Regions from separate parts of the Pantoea sp. LS15 genome, predicted to be linked through region 2. Evidence: predicted binding sites of a transcription regulator. Region 2 holds the regulator's gene; each other region holds the start of a gene.

Region 1 (5,290 bases), on a different contig from region 2:
CACTTCCGCCAGTCGTCCCAGCAGCAGATTGTTGTTAGTCATCTGCCCGTCAGTTTTAATCGCGTGTTGTGCCACATTAATCAGGCCATTAAACACCGCACGTCCTTTGTCGCTGACAATGGTTTTGTGCAACTGGCGGCTGTTGCAGTAGCCTTTGTTGTGTTCAAGCCAGGTGCGCGTGTCGCACACTTCCGATTTGACCGGCATCGCCAGGCTGTTGATGCGCAGCGTGGTGTTTTCACCGTTAAGCTGTGTGCTGGTGTTATGGCGCAGCACGGCGCCCCCGAGCAGAAAACTGTGGCTGTAGGCTGCGGCATCCTGACCGAGTAAAATATCGTTATGGGCGAAGTGGTGACTCTGCGCATTCTCAAACGCCAGCTTGATATGGTGAAGCTGGGCATTGGCGGCAACGTTCATCGTCAGACGTGATCCGGTAAAGTGTCGGGTATCGTTGAGGCTGACGTAGTGCTCAATCACCGTAGCTTCCGCCCCCTCAGCCAGTTCAAGATGATGGCGGTAGTGAGCCGTGTTGATCTCATCACCGTCCAGCCCCTGGGTGATATGCATCAGCAACAGCGGTTTGGCCGGACGCTGGTTACGCTTCACATGAATATGCGTCACAGACTGCGCCAGACTTTCGGTGAGATGCAGAAACACTTCCGGCTGAACTGCTGTCGCCAGGCTCTGGCGATCGTCGTTAATCTCGATGCCGAACCCGCTCTCCTGCGTGTCATCACTCAGTTCCGGACGGAACTGACCATCGACAAACACCAGACGCACGGCATCCACGCTTAGTGCCAGCGCATCGCGCTGCACCGGAGTGATATCCGCCAGACGAGTGACAAACTCACCGTTCATCAGGCCATCAAGCGGGGTGTATTTCCAGTTCTCATGCTTGCGAGAAGGCAGACCGAGACGCAGCATCTGCTGTAAATGCTGCTGCGCCTGCTCAGAGCGTGTCTCTCCCTGGGCTTCAAACAGCCTGTGCCACTGCTGGAGTGCATTACTGCTGTTCGGTAAGCCAGCCATAACCCTGCTCCTCCAGTTGTTTAACCAGCGTAAAATCACCCGATTTCACAATGCGCCCCTGGTAAAGCACGTGGACGTAGTCCGGCTTGATGTAGTCGAGAATACGCTGATAGTGGGTGACGATAATGAACGAACGCTTACCATCGCGCAGGGAGTTAACGCCGTCAGCGACAATCTTCAGGGCGTCAATATCCAGACCGGAGTCAGTCTCATCCAGAATGCACAGCTCAGGCTCCAGAACCGCCATCTGCAGGATGTCATTGCGCTTTTTCTCCCCCCCAGAGAAACCAACGTTAACCGAGCGGGTGAGCAGATCTTCCGGCATTTTCAGCAGCTTGATCTTCTCTTCCATCAGGTCCTGGAAATCAAAGCGATCCAGCGCCTCCAGACCGCGATACTTGCGCACCGCATTCAGCGCCGTCTGCAGGAAGAACTGATTACTGACGCCAGGGATTTCTACCGGGTACTGGAAGGCCATAAAGATGCCCTCTCCTGCACGATCTTCCGGGGACATTTCCAGCAGATCTTTGCCGTTAAATTCGACCGATCCATTGGTCACCTCGTAATCTTCGCGTCCGGCCAGCGTCGCTGAAAGCGTACTTTTCCCGGAACCATTTGGCCCCATGATGGCGTGAACTTCACCCGGTTTGACGTCAAAATTGAGGCCACGCAGGATCGCTTTATCTTCCACGCTAACCTGTAAATCTTTAATACGTAACATGTGCTTTCCTTAACCGACGCTGTGTTCAAGACTAATGGCGAGGAGTTTCTGAGCTTCAACGGCAAATTCCAGAGGCAGTTCAGAGAACACGTCCTTACAGAAGCCGTTCACAATCATCGAAATAGCATCCTCTTCGCTGATCCCGCGTTGCAGGCAGTAGAAGAGCTGATCTTCCCCAATACGCGACGTCGTCGCCTCGTGCTCAAGCTGGGCGGTATTGTTACGGCACTCAACGTACGGGAAGGTATGCGCGCCGCAGTCCGCGCCAATCAACATCGAGTCACACTGGGTAAAGTTGCGCGCATTGGTGGCCGTCGGCATGATTTTCACCAGGCCACGATAGCTGTTCTGGCTGTGTCCGGCGGAGATGCCTTTCGAGATGATGGTCGACCGGGTATTTTTCCCGATGTGGATCATCTTGGTCCCGGTATCGGCCTGCTGATGGCCACTGGTCAGCGCCACCGAGTAAAACTCACCGATGGAGTTATCCCCACGCAAAATGCAGCTCGGGTATTTCCAGGTGATAGCCGAGCCCGTTTCTGACTGGGTCCACGACATCTTGCTGTTTTCACCTTCGCACAGCGCACGCTTGGTCACGAAGTTCAGGATGCCACCGGTATTGCCGTCGCCCGGGAACCAGTTTTGCACCGTCGAGTATTTCACCTCGGCATCTTTATGGATGATGACCTCCACTACCGCCGCGTGTAGCTGGTAGCTGTCTCGCACAGGGGCGGAACACCCTTCAATGTAGCTGACGTAGCTGCCCTCATCGGCTACCAGAATGGTCCGCTCAAACTGGCCAGTTTTTTCGGCGTTGATGCGGAAATAAGTCGAGAGTTCCATCGGACAGCGCACACCTTTCGGCACATAGATAAAGGTGCCATCAGAGGCGACCGCCGCGTTGAGCGCCGCAAAGAAGTTGTCGTTAGAGGGCACCACAGTGCCAATGTACTTTTTCACCAGATCCGGGTGCTCGTGAATGGCTTCACCGAAGGAGCAGAAAATGATCCCCTGCTCTGCCAGCTTTTCACGGTAGGTGGTTGCCACTGAGACGGAGTCAAAAATGGCGTCCACCGCCACCTCTTTCCCCTCACGTACGGGCACGCCCAGTTGGTTGAAGGCTTCTTCCACCTCTTTGCTGAGGAAGCTGTTTTCAGCGCCAGTCTGCTGTACGGCACCAGGCTGGGAGGCACAGGTATCATCGCAACTGCCGCAGGAGGGTGCGGAGTAGTAGCTGTAGTCCTGATAATTCAGCTTGTCATAATGCGCTTTCAGCCAGTGCGGCTCTTCCATCTCCAGCCACGCGCGGTATGCGCTCAGGCGAAACTCCAGCATCCACTCGGGTTCATTACGTTTGGCCGAAATCGCCCGAACGACATCTTCGTTGATGCCTTTCGCCAGTTCATCGGTCTGCAACTGGGTAAAGAACCCCTCTTTATAGTTGAGGTGTCCCCCGCTCCAGGTATTTACTTCACTCGTTGCTTCAGTATTACGAGACATAGTTCCGCCTATACCCCAAAGCTTTCGCCGCAGCCGCATTCGTTCTGGGCTTTCGGGTTGTGAAATTTGAATAACTGATTTAAACCTTCCCGTACGTAGTCCACTTCTGTACCGTCGATAAACGGCATGGCTTGCAGGGCAACGTACAGTTTTGCGCCGTCGGTTTCGAAGACCAGATCATCTTTCTCGGGTTCTGTGACAGTGTCGAGCACGTATCCGAAGCCCGCGCAGCCAGTCTGTTTGACACCCAAACGCACACCGAGGATCTCAGGTTTTTTCGCGACCAGCTCGTGAATATGTGCCGCCGCCGCTGGCGTGAGCGTTAAACCGCGCCAGGTAAAATCGGCAGGATTGAAGGTTTCTGAATGCAGTTCCATAGGTCCACCTCATCTGATTAGCCATCAGGGCATAACACCATGTTAGTGATAACGATTATCACTTCAACCCTCTGACAGCAGGGGCATTCGGCTAAACCGCCCTTTTTGGCTACTTTTATTAAGCATAGACCCTGTCAGGGGATGCGTGGGGGATGGATTTAATTGTTCAATGCTTTGATAAATAATGGATTATTCGTGCAGAAAAACAGGGCAGAGAGGAAATGTAAAATATGCATCGGAAATGCCTATTTTTAAGATAGACGATGCCCGGAAAGCGACACCGATAAAAAAAGGCCTTCAGGGCCTCTGATTATCCGTGATGAAATGTGACAGAGAAACCCTGTTCCCGCCAGTGATCGAGTTGTTCCTGCTGACGAGGTGTTGGCGATTTCCCCGTCCAGACGAAGATTTTTTGCCCCGGGAAAAGCTCCGGACGTGGTGAGTCAATAGGTTCCGCCAGCACATCAATATGCCAGCCTTTCTGCGTTAAGCGTGCGGCCTCAAGCCACAGATGGGTACGGTCGTCGCATTCCCAACCAATAAGCAACGCGTCTTTGCCCGCTTTCTTACGCGACTCTGTCAGGCTTGCAATCGCGAATTCAATCAGAACACCGTCAAGCAGGCTCGCCATATGACGCACTGTATTCTGGTCCTGATTCATCCGCTGGCGGACGGGAGAGATAATATTATCAATGAGCGCATCCAGCGCGTGATCGCGGCGGAATTCACCTATTTTGGCACGCAGTTTTGCCGGACTGGCGTAACGCAAAACGGTCATCATCTCTTCCTGGAATGAAACCCAGTTACCTGGAGTCAACACGTCCTTATTTTCCAGTAAGGCTTTTACTTTTCCGACCGAGACGCCGCTTTTCATCAGGCGCTTGATCTCTTCAATACGCAGGATATCTTCATCGTCAAACTGACGATGACCCCCTTCGCTGCGCTGCGGCTTCAACAATCCATAACGGCGCTGCCAGGCACGCAGCGTAACGGGGTTGATACCGCATAGTTCGGCCACTTCGCCGATACTGTAATAGGCCATTAACTCCCTCACGCACAGTACTTCCATACCCAACTACACCAACCTTATCAGATTGTACAAACCATTTGTATAACTAAGACCTCGTTTTAAGCAGGTGATTGCGTTACAAGCCATTTACCTGTTAATACATTGTTGTATAAATTTTATCGTTCGTACAGTCACGTCAATCGAACTGTGTACAACTTTTTCAGAACTCGGACTTTTTCTCTGGCCACGCAATAGCCGGAATTCCGCCATGCCGGGGGCTGGCAAAAAGGTGTCCCTGAAACTGAGAAATTCCCGCAGATTCCAGCCACATCCACTCTTCCGCCTTCTCCACGCCGACCGCGCAGAACTGAATTTCAAGGGAGGTACAGCACTTGATAATCGCCTGAATAATAGCCTGTCGGGGACCGCTTTTGTGAACGTTCGCGACCAGATCGCGATTAATCTTAATTCTGTCCGGCTGGAACTGTGCCAGTAACTGTAACCCTGCAAAACCGGCACCAAAGTGATCGATCGTTACACTGATACCCGCACTTTTTAACTGTCTGACCGAATGGGTAAATTCCTCAAAACGGGAAATGGCTTCGCTCTCCGTAAACTCCACCACAATTTGCTCGGGCACAAAGCCATTTGCAT
Region 2 (5,290 bases):
TTTTAACGTGCCAGTGCTCTGGGAGCAGTACAACAATATCGTAGGCTGGGAAACGGTACCTACCTGGCCACACTCTACCCTCTTTATTCGTGGCGGCAACTCGCCTTACGTCACCGACGCGTACCGCGACGCATTGCTGGCACAATTCCCGCAGGCTCGTGCCCATGTCATCGCCGGGGCTGGACACTGGGTTCACGCGGAAAAACCTGACGCCGTATTGCGCGCCATTCGCCGCTATCTTGCTGATACTGCAAATTGATTAAAAAGAGAGCGACTGGAAGGCTGCAGGCTTCCAGTCGTTGGCGTGCCGTTTTTGGTGATGTATGATGGCGCGCTTATCGCCCGGGCATTAGCAGGGCGGCTTGTTTCCCCCGAAGTCTCAGAATCATGGCCAAAGAACAAACGGACCGTACGACACTAGATCTGTTCGCGAATGAGCGTCGCCCGGGACGACCGAAAACGAATCCGCTTTCGCGCGATGAACAGCTGCGTATCAATAAACGCAATCAGCTTAAACGCGATAAAAATCGTGGGCTTAAGCGTGTCGAACTGAAGCTCAACGCCGACGCCGTCGATGCGCTTAACGAGCTGGCTGAGGCGCGTAATATCAGCCGCAGCGAGCTCATTGAAGAGATGTTGATCGCTCAACTTGAGACATTGCGCAGCCAGGCATAAGTCTGAAAATCCCCTTTATCACCTTTTTCATGTAGCACAGAGTGCAGTCCTGCGCGATAGCTGTTTCCGCAGGGTTGCCAGTTCTGCTATTATTGCCCTTATCCGTGGCCGAATTGCGCCACCATACTATTAAGTTTCAAGAGGTTATTTTACTCATGGCAATCATCGGCATTTTCTTCGGCAGTGATACCGGCAATACCGAAAACATCGCAAAAAACATTCAAAAACAGCTCGGTAAAGACGTTGCTGATGTGCATGACATCGCCAAGAGCAGCAAAGAAGATCTCGAAGGCTATGACATTCTGCTGCTGGGTATTCCAACCTGGTACTACGGTGAAGCCCAGTGCGACTGGGATGATTTCTTCCCGACGCTGGAAGAAGTTGATTTCAACGGCAAGCTGGTTGCCCTGTTTGGCTGTGGCGATCAGGAAGACTACGCGGAATATTTCTGTGATGCGCTGGGTACCATCCGCGACATCATTGAGCCAAATGGTGCGGTTATCGTCGGCCACTGGCCAACGGCGGGCTACCACTTTGAAGCCTCTAAAGGCCTGGCTGATGATGATCATTTCGTGGGTCTGGCCATCGACGAAGACCGCCAGCCAGAACTGACCGCAGAACGCGTTGAGAAATGGGTTAAGCAGATCCGTGAAGAACTGCACCTGGATGATATTCTTAACGCTTGATTTTTATCGTGGCGCAACTGCGGTTGCGCCCGAGCCTCAGGTCGTACCGATTAAATTAATTGCTACAATCTTTTAACTTTTTCGCCCAGACCTGTACAATGTCTCCCTGATAAAATGTGGTTTCTATTGAGCAAGTTTGTCGGTGATACCCCATTTTTATAAGCATATTTTGCCTGAGACTTGCTGTTTTCATTTAGACATGGCAGTTCTATAATGAGACGCATTATCCAAGGTGCATTTTCTGTCACTTCCTACAGAAGTGATTCGTTTAGCAACAGGACAGATTCCGCATGACTGACAACAATACCGCATTAAAGAAGGCTGGCCTGAAAGTTACGCTTCCTCGGTTAAAAATCCTTGAAGTGCTTCAGGGTCCAGACAATCACCATGTCAGTGCGGAAGACCTTTATAAACGCCTTATTGACATGGGTGAAGAAATTGGGCTCGCTACCGTCTATCGCGTGCTGAACCAGTTTGATGACGCGGGCATTGTTACCCGTCATAATTTCGAAGGCGGTAAATCTGTATTCGAACTGACCCAGCAACAGCACCACGATCACCTGATCTGCCTCGACTGTGGCAAGGTCATTGAATTTAGCGATGACTCCATCGAAGCGCGTCAGCGTGAAATTGCGGCTCGTCATGGCATCCGCCTGACCAACCACAGCCTGTACCTGTATGGTCACTGTGCTGAAGGTGATTGCCGCGAAGACGATCACGCGCACGACGCTAAATAACTCAAGCTTTCATACTCTGAGCCAGCCGCAAGGTTGGCTTTTTTTTGCCTGCTATTTGACGCAAAAAAGCCCGGTAGCGTTGTGCTACCGGGCATGATGACAGCAAATTATTTGCTGTTGTTACTGCGGATCTCTTTCCAGATCTGGTCGCAACGCTTCGCCACTTCCTGATCGTTTCCGGTTTTACGTGCCTGAATACAGGCCTGGTAATCCATCACGCGAACGTTTTCCTGTGTGGCGAACTGCTCATGTGCCTTCTCTTTCTTCAGCACATTCAGCACACTCTGACAGGCTTCGATCTTCTCCGGTGAACCTTCCGCCGTGTTGATGCAGGCGCTATACGCCTCTTTAAGACGCGAGTCCTCTTTCGGTGCCTGCTCCTGCGCACACCCCACCAGCCCCGCAGCCAGCAACGCGACGATTACGATATTTTTCATCATGTTCAGTCTCCATTAGAAGATGGTGAATGGAGCGATAACCATGAATTTCACGTCACGCTCATCCTGGAAGATGTTGCCGTAACCACCCGCATAGCTTGGAATGTCGGAGTGATTGTCATACTGGGTGAAGTGCAGTTTGAACATCGTGCCTTTGGCGCGGCCGTCCTGCAGGGTATAGATGGCATCCAGGCTGTAAGAAGACTCTTTCAGGCGATAGTTTGGATCGTAGTAAGCATCCGGTGTGGCCATATCTGCAGGTTTTGCATCCCAGGCATAAGCGTACGATGCACCCACCGCCCAGCCAGGCAGATTCCAGTTTTTCAGGTCATACATTGCACCGAAGAACACCGCTTTTTCGCCGTCGGCGTTGAAGTCAGAGCGGTTATCCCACCAGATATCAAGACGACCGTTAGACGATGCATAGGTTGGGGTCATACGCTGCAGGAAGTACCCCTGCTGCCCTTCTGCCTTCACCCATGTTCCTTCCAGGCGCAAATCGACCTGACCGACTTTGTAGCCGAAGGTGAGAGCCTGCAACCACGCGGTGCCGTCATAGATATCATTGACGCCACCATTACTGACTTTGTCGCGCGTACCGTAGAACTGGTAGCTGGTGCTCAGCGGGCTACCCGCGATATCAAATTTATAGCTGGCCTTGGCAAAGTACTGATCGATGTAACCTTGAGCCTGGCCGAATGCCGCCTCAAGTACCAGGTCGTTTTTAAAGTCGTATTTAGCACCCAGTGAATGGAGATAATCTACTTTGGTTTTCTTATCGTTCTGGTAGAACTTGTCCATTTCAATGTGCCATGGTGCTTTGTACTCGTTGGTCCACATATAGGAGAAGCTCAACGCACCTGCATCACCGTAATCAAAGTTGGCACCCGCTTCCGCCCCCTGGTAAGTACCCGGCATAAAGCTCCAGTGTGGTGCTAACAATGTCTGACCGGTTGGCTGAATATAACCACCGCGCGCCCATACCGGGCCGTATTTGAATTTCGCTGCTGCCTTATACAGGCTGATACCGCTTTTATCTCCTGACCAGTCTTCTTTATAGGCTTTATTACTGGAGGAGAATGCGATTTCGTTCGGGTGGGCACTGTCGCCGTTTTCTGCCATTTCAATTGCCGTGAATGCAGCAATATCCAGACCAAACATATCGGCAGCATAACCAGACTGGAAATCCAGATTGGCGTTCCAGGTGGAGTGAGAAAGGTTGGTTTTGTATTTATCTTCAGTGACGTCTTTACGATCACGCTCACGCTGCCAGTAGTAGATCCCCCCTGTTAGGGTTGAGTCATCAATAAAACCTGCTGCCTTCGCCTCTGGTGCAATCACCAGACCCGACATTGCTGTCACACCGGCAATAGCCAGCGCCAGCGCACTACGTTTGCCACTGAACGTACGCATAGATTATTCCTCTTTGACGAATTAAAACGCCTTAAACGGCGAAAAATATAAAAGACCTAATGGTCAGGGGTAGTTAGAAATACCCTCGAATTAACTACCGCCTTTAGGTTATTTTTCGCGACGCGAATTATCAATGCTTTTCAGCGAGCAAAAGTCAGGATTATGACGAAGTGCACATAATTGGTAGTGATTTGTAACATCTGTGCCAATGCGAGGATTTACAGGGAATAACGCGTATTTTGAGGCTGCGTCGACCGTTTATTCTGTGTATTTTTTGTCCTTAAGGCTATTCGTAAATATTGAAACTTTTTTTGAGTAAAATAAGTAGCACCTCATTGACCTGAATTTCGCACATACTTTATTTGAGCTGCGCGTTAATGGCCTGATCGTTAAATAAAAAAACGCCGCTTATCGCGGCGTTTGTCTCTCATTGACCAGAATGGCAATATTATTCGCCGATCTTAGCCCAGGTGTCACGCAGACCAACAGTACGGTTAAACACCGGTTTTTCCGCCGTGCTGTAACGGCTATCCAGGCAGAAATAACCTTCGCGTTCGAACTGGAACGCTTTACCCGCTTCAGCCGCTTTTAAAGACGGCTCGGCATAACCCTGTTTAATCACCAGAGATTCCGGGTTGATCGTCGCCAGGAAGTCTTCGGCAGCACCAGGGTTAGGGACACTGAACAGACGATCGTACAGGCGAATTTCAACAGGCAGCGCGTGTGCAGCGCTTACCCAATGGATAACGCCTTTCACTTTGCGGCCATCTGCTGGATCTTTGCTCAGGGTTTCAGCATCATAAGAACAGAAGATGGTAGTGATATTACCTTCCGCATCTTTCTCTACGCGCTCGGCCTTGATGACGTAGGCATTACGCAGACGCACCTCTTTACCCAATACCAGGCGCTTGTACTGCTTGTTCGCTTCTTCGCGGAAGTCAGCACGATCGATCCAGATTTCAGCGCTGAACGGTACGTCACGGCTACCCATTTCCGGTTTACTCGGATGGTTAGGCATGGACACCAGCTCGCTTTCACCCTGCGGGTAGTTTTCGATAACCAGTTTCACTGGGTCGATAACCGCCATTGCGCGCGGTGCGTTTTCGTTGAGATCTTCACGAATGCAGGATTCCAGAGACGCCATTTCAATGGTGTTATCCTGCTTAGTCACACCGATGCGTTTGCAGAACTCACGAATAGAAGCCGCGGTGTAACCACGACGACGCAGACCAGAGATGGTCGGCATACGCGGATCGTCCCAGCCTTCAACGTGCTTGTCGGTCACCAGCAGGTTCAGCTTACGCTTGGACATCACGGTGTATTCCAGATTCAGACGAGAGAA
Region 3 (5,290 bases), on a different contig from region 2:
AGATACCTGGAAGGTACTGACGCGTCCATCTTCTTCCGTCACTTTTACGTCCAGCGTACCCTGAACAGACTGGTTAAGATCCTGAATTACAAAGGGTCCAGGCGGGACTTTGCTCTGGTAAATCACGCGATCAGCAAGGCTGACGGTAACCGTGGCGTTGGTTTGCGCTATCCCGGAAATTTGTGGCGCGTAACCCCGTAGCGACCATGGCAGCATGCGCTCATCGCTAATCAGAGATGCACCGGTATAGGTGAAAGCATCAAAAATGGCGGACTGAAAATCTGTTTCACCCAGGGTTAATTTGGCCCCGAGTGAGGGAAGGGGGCGGAACATATAAACACGTGAAAAGCGTCCATTATGTTCAGAACCGGCATCGGTATGTGTTTGCGTGTACTGATAATCGCTTCGTAACCGCCACGCGCCCATATTGGCACCCGCAGTCCCGTAGGTGTTGGCGTTGTCTGTGTCTGAGCCGTTATCAGGCTGGTAATGGCTGGCGAACAGGTTGTAATCCAGCAATACGCCTGGTACGCCATTGTCCCAGGTTGATGGCGGCATCCAGTCTGCGGCACGGTATTGTAACCATGCCTGAGGAATGGTCACGTTGAGCGTCTGACTAGCCTGGTCAAAGGTAAACTTAATATCGGGTCTGGATGAAAAATCAATGCACCCCTCTTTTTCTGGCAGGGCGTTGCGAATGTTGTCCTGCAGAGCAAAGGTATCGGCCAGCTCGGATGGAATACAGACCTGTACCTGGTTATTAATCTCTCGCCAGCGAAGCTGCCAGCCATTTGCCTGAGGAATATTATTAATGGAAATCGTGACAAAATAGTTACCTGGGATTACGGCGATTTGATCTTTGAAGAGAGATAAGTCAACACTACCACGTTGTTCTTTATCAATTGCATTAATGTTAAATTCAGTTGCGGAGGTAATTTTCGTCATTAACAGGGACGTGATAATGATTATCCATTGTAATTTATATGTCATCGTCCTGTTACTCAAAAAGATATAGAATACCGGCTGCATTAAATTGCAGCCGGTTTATCCTGTGGCGTGATATTATTATTTGTACATCAGAACATAGTTGGCGGTTGCTTCGACCTGACCCGCAGTGGCAGTTTTACCTGAAGCCACTTCCATTAATGCTTTGAAATGCAGTGTTTGAGTAGTGGAACCTGCCAGCAAAGCGATCTCATTTGCTGCTCCCAGCGTAATGTTGGCTTCGGCATTATCCAGCAAACGAACGCCAACGTTCTGCGCACCACTTGCATAAGTGTTACTCATCAGGCTGGTGTCCGTCGCGTCTGTTGCTGCGCTGGTAAAGGTTACATCGACTTTGGTGATCGGCGTGTCAGTTTCGTCCGCCGGGTCGTCGAGCTGGCAATTTTCCAGATTGATATCAACCGGAACAGCGGTAGACTTTTTGTTGGCATTGATGACGGCAGTGGTCACTTCACCAAGATCAACTTCTTTATCAACGCTGTCTGGCGCAATACTGCAAGGGGCATCAATTACAACGCCTTTGAATTTGATCTTGCCCGACCCCTGGTCCTCAGCAACGGCAGAACCCGAGACGATAGCAGCCATAGCAACGGCTAACAGAATTTTTTTACCCATATACATGAAAATATCCTTTTTCAAACGAATTCATACTCTGAATATTAATTTCAGGACGCATATCGAGTATACGGGAGGAGGGAGGGGGGATGCGATTACCGTAGCTTAAAGCTATTTTAAGATTATATTAATATATAATGCCTGTTGATTGTAACTATCGGCTTACTCTCATAATTTAAACAGTGGCCCGGATAATATGCTTACTCAGTTTAAAAGTCTATTTCTATAAAACCATAGCATCCATTGTAAATAAACAGGATGGATTATTAATTTTTACGTGTATTTTGCGTTTCGCAACCCTGCCTCCGTAATAAACAGAGGCAGGGTTAATGTTACCCGATACCTGCTGACTGCAATAATACCAGGCTCAGCCCCATCACCGACATTCCGCACAGTACGCCATAGCTTGGGTTGTTGTTAGGGTCGATCTCTTTGGCGAGCGGCATCAGTTCATCGACCGAAAGCGCAACCATAATCCCGGCGACTGCGGCCATTATGGCGGCCATCACCACCGGTGAAACCAGGCTGCCGAGTATCAGCCATGCCAGAACGCCTCCCAGAATTTCTGCCAGCCCCGAAACGTCTGCCCAAAGAATGGCGGTACGTTTCGACCCTGTGGCCGCATATACCGGTCCGGCAACTGCCAGTCCTTCAGGAATATTGTGTAAGGCTACTGCCAGCGCGATGCCAAAACCCATCTCCAGATTGCTGCTGGCCGTCACGTAGGTAGCGACGCCTTCCGGGAAATTGTGCAGACTGATACCCAGCGTCAGCAGGATCGCGGTGCGCTTAATATTACGTGGCATGGGGGTAACGCTTTTTTGCATCAAATCCTGCGGATGGGCATGAGGCAGCATGCGGTCGAGTGCAAAGTACCCCAGCAGGCCAAAGACAAACATGCCATACCCCAGCAACGGAGACATACCCTCTGTTCCCAACGCGGCGGGCAGCATCTCCATCAGGGAGATGAGTAGCATGATCCCGGCAGCAAAACCCAGTGAGAACGCCAGCACGCGGTTAGACGGTTTCTGGCCAAGAACACCGAGGATCGCTCCGATGAAGGTCGCAGCGCCCGCAAGTATCGTCAGGATCAATGGTACTGACATGTATTACTCCTTGTGATAATGATTCTCATTAATGTAAATGATTCATTGTCAGCAAAGCGAGCAGTGGAGCTCTGCTTTACACATTCCTTACATTCAAATTTCCTGAAGATGATCTTCACGCTTATCAGCGTTCATCTTTGCCAGATTGCGCGTAATGTAGCACCATTAAATTGACACCTTCTGTAAGGATATCACCATGACTTCTTCCCGTATGCCAGCCCTGTTTTTAGGCCACGGTAGCCCAATGAATGTTCTGGAAGACAACGTCTATACCCGCTCATGGCGTCATCTGGGTGAAACGTTGCCGCGTCCGAAAGCGATTGTGGTGGTATCTGCGCACTGGTTTACTCGTGGGACAGGCGTGACCGCCATGGAAGCGCCAAAAACCATTCATGATTTTGGCGGTTTCCCGCAGGCGCTGTACGACACGCATTATCCGGCCCCTGGCTCACCTGAACTGGCACAGCATCTGGTGGAGCTGCTTGCTCCTGTCCCGGTAGCGCTGGATAAAGAAGCCTGGGGCTTTGACCATGGCTCCTGGGGTGTGCTGATCAAAATGTATCCGGATGCGGATATCCCGATGGTGCAGTTGAGCATCGACAGTACCAAACCGGCCGCCTGGCATCTGGAGATGGGTCGTAAGCTGGCGACACTGCGTGATGAAGGCATTATGCTGGTGGCAAGCGGCAACGTGGTGCATAACCTGCGTACGGCACGCTGGCACGGCGAGAACACCCCCTATCCGTGGGCGACATCTTTTAATGATTACGTTAAAGCGAATCTGACCTGGCAAGGCCCGGTTGAGGAGCATCCGTTAGTGAATTATCTGGATCACGAAGGCGGTTCGCTCTCTAACCCGACGCCAGAACACTTCCTGCCGCTATTGTACGTTCTTGGTGCGTGGGATGGTCAGGAGCCGGTTACGATCCCGGTTGACGGCATTGAGATGGGTAGTCTGAGTATGCTGTCGGTGCTGGTAGGGTGAAAACATGCCCGGTGGCGCTGCTTACCGGGCCTACAAAACCGTAGGCCGGGTCAGGCGAAGCCGCCACCCGGCAGATCTTACTCCACAAAAATATGTGGATAGAATCGTGACAGATCCTGCGTGATCAGCGCGCGATCTTCGCGGATGCCAATCCCGGCTGGTTGATCGTTGATGAGCCAGCTGCCAATCAGCGTGTAGCTGTCGCCAAATTTCGGCAGTTGATAAAATTCCTGGACGATCATCCCTTCTTCGCCGTAAGGCCCTTCAACCGCTTCCAGCGTTTTGCCGTTTTCGATAATCGACACGTTCGCCCCTTCACGGGAGAAGATCGGCTTAACGACGTATTTCTCCATTTGCGGATAATCATCTTCCGCAAAATACGCAGGCAGCAGGTTAGGATGGTTCGGGAACATTTCCCACAGCAAAGGCAGCAGGGCTTTGTTGGAGATAATGCTCTTCCATGCCGGTTCCAGCCAGCATACGCCTGCATCTTCCAGCTTGGTGGAGAACATTTCGCGCAGCATATATTCCCACGGGTAAAGCTTGAACAGGTTGCTGATCACCTGATCCTGCATGTCCGTGAACTGACCTTTTTCACCCAGGCCGATATCTTCGATATAGAGGAATTCGGTTGCCACTTCTGCTTCGGCGGCGCAGTCCTGCAGATACTGAACCGTCCCGCGATCTTCTTCCGTGTCGCGGCAACAGGCGAGGTGCAGCAGGTTGAAGCCAAACTGCTCGCGCAGCTCGGCAAAACGCTCTATCAGCTTCTCCTGCAGGCTGTTGAACTGATCGCTGCCTTCCGGCAGATTTCCGGCATTGGCCTGGTCTTCCAGCCAGATCCACTGGAAGAACGCCGCTTCATACAGAGAGGTTGGCGTATCGGCGTTGTTTTCCAGCAGCTTAGGCTCGCCTTTGCCGTCCCACGCCAGATCCAGGCGAGAGTAAAGCGAAGGCTGATTCGTTTTCCACGACTGACGGACAAAGCTCCAGGTGTGCTTCGGAATGCGGAATTTTGCCATCAGCTCGTCGCTGTCGATGACTTTATCCACCACCTTGAGGCACATCTGGTGCAGCTCGGCCGTCACCTCTTCCAGTTTCTCAACCTGAGCGAGCGTGAGTTTGTAATAGGCGTCTTCACACCAGTACGGCTCGCCGTACATGGTATGGAAGTTAAAACCGTATTCGGTAGCTTTTTCGCGCCAGTCCGGGCGCTCGGTGATACTGACTCGTTCCATGATCAGCCGCCCATTGAACGAGTAGAGGTGCCTGTCGCGCTACGCTGCATACTGGTCTGCTTCGCTACGGATTCACCAAACCCGCCACGGGTGATGGTGCTGGTGGTCGCAGGCTTCGGTGCCATCGCCGTTTTCGGGACGGTCACGGTGCGGCCTGGGGTTGCTGCGCCGTAGCCTTTGCCGCTGGCGTCGGTGTATTGACCATAAGCCGGGCTAGCCGGGTTTTTCGAGCTAAACAGCGGTTGCTGCTGGTAACCCGCTCCGCCACCCATCAGACGGCCCATCATATAACCTGCCATCAGAGGCATCCAGAAACTGCCGCTGGACTGCGCCTGTGCCTG
Region 4 (5,290 bases), on a different contig from region 2:
CCAGCAGCCCTGCCACGGCGATGACCATCATTGTCATCCCTGCAACGGGTTGCGGATGTCTGAAACGCTGGAAGGCCTCCCAGACGATGAGAATGGTAATGACAACCAGCGCAATGGCGTTAACAAAGGCGGCAAGCGTGGTAAGCCTGAGCCAGCCAAATGTATGACGGGCGTTTGGCGGACGACGTGCAAACTGTACTGCCAGCAGCGCAAACAGCAGAGCTGCGGCGTCGGTAAGCATATGACCGGCATCTGCCAGTAGAGCAAGAGAGCCTGAAACCAGCCCACCAATGACCTCGATGACCATGAACGTTGCGGTGACGCCGAAAGCCAGCGTCAGTCGTTTAGCGTTTTCGTCCCCGGAAGCGTGCGAATGAGAGTGCGCCATATCAATTTTCCTGGTTCATTTTTAGGTTAAGTGTAGAGTTTTTAATGTGTTAGACAAACGTATTTTTTGGTCTGTTTCTGCAAATCCGGGAGAGAGTGTAAAAGACGGTTTACACTAGGCGGCGAGCAAGTTAGATTGAAGGGATTGCATTCACTACTAGAGTTATGGCAGAGCTGGAAAGAAAATGAATTATCAGAATGACGATTTACGTATCAAAGAGATCAACGAGTTATTACCTCCAGTAGCACTCCTTGAGAAATTCCCCGCCACTGAAAATGCCGCAAACACGGTTTCTCATGCTCGTAAAGCGATCCATAAGATCCTGAAAGGTAATGACGATCGTCTTCTGGTGGTGATTGGTCCTTGCTCTATCCACGACCCGGCAGCCGCGAAAGAGTACGCCGCCCGTCTGCTCACCTTGCGAGAAGAGTTGAAAGACGAGCTGGAAATAGTCATGCGCGTCTACTTTGAAAAACCGCGTACCACCGTGGGATGGAAAGGGCTGATTAACGATCCGCACATGGACAACAGCTTCCAGATCAACGACGGTCTGCGCATTGCACGCAAACTACTGCTCGAAATCAACGACAGTGGCCTGCCGGCAGCTGGTGAGTTTCTGGACATGATCACGCCGCAGTACCTGGCTGACCTGATGAGCTGGGGCGCAATTGGCGCACGTACCACGGAATCGCAGGTTCACCGCGAACTGGCTTCCGGTCTCTCTTGCCCGGTAGGGTTTAAAAACGGGACTGATGGCACTATCAAGGTAGCTATTGACGCTATCAACGCTGCCGGGGCGCCGCACTGCTTCCTCTCTGTGACCAAATGGGGTCACTCCGCCATCGTTAACACCAGTGGTAACGGTGATTGCCATATCATTTTGCGCGGTGGCAAAGAGCCAAACTACAGTGCAAAACATGTGGCGGAAGTGAAAGTCGGTCTGGAAAAAGCGGGACTGCCATCTCAGGTGATGATCGACTTCAGCCACGCTAACTCCAGCAAGCAGTTTAAAAAGCAGATGGAAGTAGGGGCAGATGTCTGCCAGCAGATTGCCGGTGGTGAAAAAGCGGTGATTGGGGTGATGATCGAAAGCCATCTGGTTGAGGGTAACCAGAACCTGGAAGGCAGCGAGCCGCTTGTCTATGGCAAGAGTGTGACGGATGCCTGCATCGGCTGGGAAGATACCGACACGATCCTGCGTCAGCTGGCGAATGCGGTAAAAGCGCGTCGCGGCTGAATAATCAGGCACAAATAAAAAAGCGCGGAAGGTTCCGCGCTTTTTTTATGTCGGGCGAAAATTACTTCGCTTTACCCTGGTTGGCGACAGCCGCAGCTTTTGCTGCGATCTCATCTGCGTTACCCAGATAGTAGTGTTTGATTGGTTTGAAGTTTTCGTCGAACTCATACACCAGCGGTACGCCAGTCGGGATGTTCAGTTCGAGGATCTCGTCTTCACCCATGTTGTCCAGGTATTTCACCAGCGCACGCAGGGAGTTACCGTGAGCAGCGATGATCACGCGCTCACCGCTTTTCAGGCGTGGCAGAATGGTTTCGTTCCAGTAAGGCACAACGCGGTCGATGGTCAGCGCCAGGCTTTCAGTCTGTGGCAGCTCGGCATCGGTCAGTTTTGCGTAACGTGGATCGTGACCCGGGTAGCGCTCATCATCTTTGGTCAGCTCTGGTGGAGTAACCGCGAAGCCACGACGCCACTGTTTAACCTGCTCGTCACCGTATTTCTCAGCGGTTTCCGCTTTGTTCAGACCCTGCAGCGCACCGTAGTGACGCTCGTTCAGTTTCCAGGATTTCTCAACTGGCAGCCAGGCCTGATCCAGTTCGTCCAGAACGTTCCACAGAGTGTGGATGGCACGTTTCAGCACAGAGGTGTAAGCAAAATCAAAGCTGAAGCCTTCTTCCTTCAGCAGTTTGCCTGCTGCTTTTGCTTCGCTTACGCCTTTCTCGGACAGATCAACGTCGTACCAACCGGTAAAGCGGTTTTCGTTGTTCCACTGGCTTTCGCCGTGACGCACCAGGACCAGCTTAGTTACAGCCATATCTTACTCCTCAAGCATTTTAGAATGATAACAATTCTCATTATATTGCCGTGGCCGTGCCAGCAGCAACGCTTAACCCTAACCATAGCGAAAATAGTCTCTGAGTGTAAGATGCTTGTGAATCCAGGGTTATGATTTTGTCTGCGATCGGCGCTATTTTCAGCAAGGCGAGCAGAAAAAAGCCCTCCGACAGGAGGGCTGGAAATTAATGCGGAATAAAATGGTATTCCGTCACGCTGATGTACTCTTCACCCGGGCGCAGTACACAATCTGGCTGCGGCCATTCCGGATGATTGGGGCTGTCCGGCAGGAACTCGCTTTCCAGCGCCAGGCCTTGCCAGTCGCTGTACTCATCGTGTTCGCGCGCTGTCGTGCCGCCAAGGTAGTTGCCTGAGTAGAATTGCAGTGCAGGGGCTGTGGTATACACCGTCATCTGCAGCTTCTCATCCGCAGACCAGACTTGTGCAGCTGGCTGGTTAACATCACCCTTTGCCTGCAGCAGGAAAGCGTGATCGTAACCTTTCACTTTGTGCTGATCGTCATCGCTGAGGAAATCCTGGGCGATAGATTTTGCACTGCGGAAGTCAAAGCTGGTGCCGCTCACGGACTTCAGCCCCTGATAAGGGATGCCCATTTCATCCACTGGCAGGTATTCATCTGCCAGGATCTGCAGCTTATGATTACGCACATCGCACTGGTTACCGTCCAGGTTGAAATAAGCGTGGTTGGTCAGGTTAACCGGACACGGTTTGTCGACCGTCGCACGGTACTCAATGGCGATACGGTTGTCGTCGGTCAGCGTAAAGCGTGCGGAGGCGATAAGGTTCCCCGGGAAGCCCTGATCGCCATCAAGCGAATCCAGTGAGAACAACACTTCCCCGTCGTTTTGCCGAACAATCTTCCAGCGGCGTTTGTCGAACCCGTCCGGACCACCGTGCAACTGGTTCTCACCCTGGCTTGGAAGCAGAGAATACTCCACGCCGTCGAGTTCAAAACGGCTCTTAGCGATGCGGTTAGCGTAGCGCCCTACAGATGCGCCCAGATAGGCGGACTGATTGACATACTGCTCAGGCGAGGCACAGCCGAGCAGGGTTTCGCGCACGCTGCCGTCCGGCATCGGTACGCGGGCAGAAAGAAGGGTTGCACCCCAGTCCATCAGCGTAACCACCATCCCCGCGCTGTTGCGCAGGGTTAACAGGCGATACGGCAGACCATCCGGTGCGAAGGTAGGTGTTTCGTTTAGCACTGTCCGGCTCCTTGTGATGCTTTACACACGTAGAACGTTTCTTTAATACCTGTTTTCGCTTCGTATTGTTTCTCTACCGCCTGCTGGACGGCAGGAACCAGTTCTTCCGGCACCAGGGCAACAATGCAGCCCCCGAAGCCACCGCCGGTCATACGCACGCCACCTTTATCGCCAATGACTGCCTTGACGATTTCCACCAGGGTGTCGATTTGCGGAACGGTGATCTCGAAATCATCGCGCATGGAGGCGTGAGATTCCGCCATCAACTCACCCATACGTTTCAGATCACCTTTCGCCAGCGCGGACGCGGCTTCGACGGTACGGGCGTTCTCCGTCAGCACGTGACGAACGCGTTTGGCGACGACCGGATCCAGCTCGTGGGCCACCTTATTGAATTCATTAAGCGTCACGTCGCGCAGGGCGGGTTGCTGGAAGAAGCGCGCACCAGTTTCGCACTGCTGGCGGCGGGTGTTGTACTCGCTCCCCACCAGCGTGCGTTTAAAGTTGCTGTTGATAATAATGACCGCGGCACCTTTTGGCAGCGGAACGGCTTTGGTGCCAAGCGAGCGGCAGTCGATCAGCAGCGCATGCTCTTTTTTACCCAACGCGGAGATCAACTGATCCATAATGCCGCAGTTGCAGCCCACGAACTGGTTTTCTGCTTCCTGACCGTTCAGGGCGATTTGCGCGCCATCCAGCGGCAGATGATAAAGCTGCTGGAACACGGTTCCTACGGCGACTTCCAGAGAGGCTGAGGAGCTTAAGCCTGCCCCCTGTGGTACGTTGCCACTGATAACGAGATCGGCACCGCCAAAGTTCTTGTTACGTTTCTGCAGGTGCTTCACTACGCCGCGCACGTAGTTAGACCATTGCTGGTTGTCGTGTGTCGCAATCGGGGCATCGAGAGAAAACTCGTCTGTCTCATTGCCGTAATCCGCCGCAATCACGCGGACTTTGCGGTCGTCGCGTTTTGCACAGCTGATGACTGTCTGGTAATCAATGGCACAAGGCAGCACAAAACCGTCGTTGTAGTCGGTATGTTCACCAATCAGGTTGACGCGGCCAGGTGCCTGGATAACGTGGGTGGCAGGGTAGCCAAATTTTTCAGCAAACAGGGATTGTGTTTTATCTTTCAGACTCATTTTTTTTAGACTCCTGATTCGCGATAGTGGACGTCGCTGACGGCACGCAGACGTTCTGCCGCCTGTTCCGCCGTCAGGTCACGCTGCGTTTCCGCCAGCATTTCATAGCCCACCATAAATTTACGTACCGTCGCAGAACGCAGCAGCGGCGGATAGAAATGGGCATGCAACTGCCAGTGTTGATTCTCTTCACCGTTAAACGGTGCGCCGTGCCAGCCCATGGAGTACGGGAAGGAGCACTGGAACAGATTGTCATAACGGCTGGTCAGTTTTTTCAGTGCCAGAGCAAGGTCGTCGCGCTGTGCGTCACTGAGGTCCGTAATGCGCTGCACGTGTGCTTTTGGCAGCAACAGCGTTTCGAAGGGCCAGGCGGCCCAGTAAGGCACCACGGCCAGCCAGTGTTCGGTTTCCACCACAGTGCGGCTGCCATCTGCCAGCTCACGTTGGGTGTAGTCCACCAGCA

The links. Region 2 encodes Fur, which represses iron uptake genes when iron is present. Its sites were predicted from a motif close to ATAATAATGAGAACNACTATCAA; they were not measured.
Region 1: a site for Fur is predicted at 3,667-3,689, ahead of sufA (Fe-S cluster assembly scaffold SufA). Genes of this name have one in related genera too.
Region 3: a site for Fur is predicted at 2,739-2,761, ahead of zupT (zinc transporter ZupT). Genes of this name have one in related genera too.
Region 4: a site for Fur is predicted at 2,464-2,486, ahead of gpmA (2,3-diphosphoglycerate-dependent phosphoglycerate mutase). Genes of this name have one in related genera too.

What each region holds. Positions count from the first base shown of each region.
Region 1 is NZ_JAAVXA010000012.1:52,662-57,951, reverse strand. Features, by position in the region: gene sufD (Fe-S cluster assembly protein SufD) at 1-1,029, opposite strand, end outside; gene sufC (Fe-S cluster assembly ATPase SufC) at 1,004-1,750, opposite strand; gene sufB (Fe-S cluster assembly protein SufB) at 1,760-3,250, opposite strand; gene sufA (Fe-S cluster assembly scaffold SufA) at 3,259-3,627, opposite strand; gene HED65_RS16770 (MerR family transcriptional regulator) at 3,938-4,669, opposite strand; gene HED65_RS16765 (diguanylate phosphodiesterase) at 4,857-5,290, opposite strand, start outside.
Region 2 is NZ_JAAVXA010000021.1:21,981-27,270, reverse strand. Features, by position in the region: gene ybfF (esterase) at 1-259, shown strand, start outside; gene ybfE (LexA regulated protein) at 388-675, shown strand; gene fldA (flavodoxin FldA) at 831-1,361, shown strand; gene fur (ferric iron uptake transcriptional regulator) at 1,652-2,098, shown strand; gene chiQ (ChiQ/YbfN family lipoprotein) at 2,206-2,535, opposite strand; gene chiP (chitoporin ChiP) at 2,551-3,948, opposite strand; gene glnS (glutamine--tRNA ligase) at 4,397-5,290, opposite strand, start outside.
Region 3 is NZ_JAAVXA010000019.1:4,817-10,106, forward strand. Features, by position in the region: gene HED65_RS20550 (fimbria/pilus outer membrane usher protein) at 1-990, opposite strand, end outside; gene HED65_RS20555 (fimbrial protein) at 1,066-1,626, opposite strand; gene zupT (zinc transporter ZupT) at 1,953-2,726, opposite strand; gene ygiD (4,5-DOPA-extradiol-dioxygenase) at 2,923-3,711, shown strand; gene HED65_RS20570 (glutathionylspermidine synthase family protein) at 3,789-4,949, opposite strand; gene HED65_RS20575 (DUF1190 family protein) at 4,952-5,290, opposite strand, start outside.
Region 4 is NZ_JAAVXA010000005.1:34,632-39,921, forward strand. Features, by position in the region: gene zitB (CDF family zinc transporter ZitB) at 1-388, opposite strand, end outside; gene aroG (3-deoxy-7-phosphoheptulonate synthase AroG) at 573-1,625, shown strand; gene gpmA (2,3-diphosphoglycerate-dependent phosphoglycerate mutase) at 1,687-2,439, opposite strand; gene galM (galactose-1-epimerase) at 2,645-3,685, opposite strand; gene galK (galactokinase) at 3,679-4,827, opposite strand; gene galT (galactose-1-phosphate uridylyltransferase) at 4,833-5,290, opposite strand, start outside.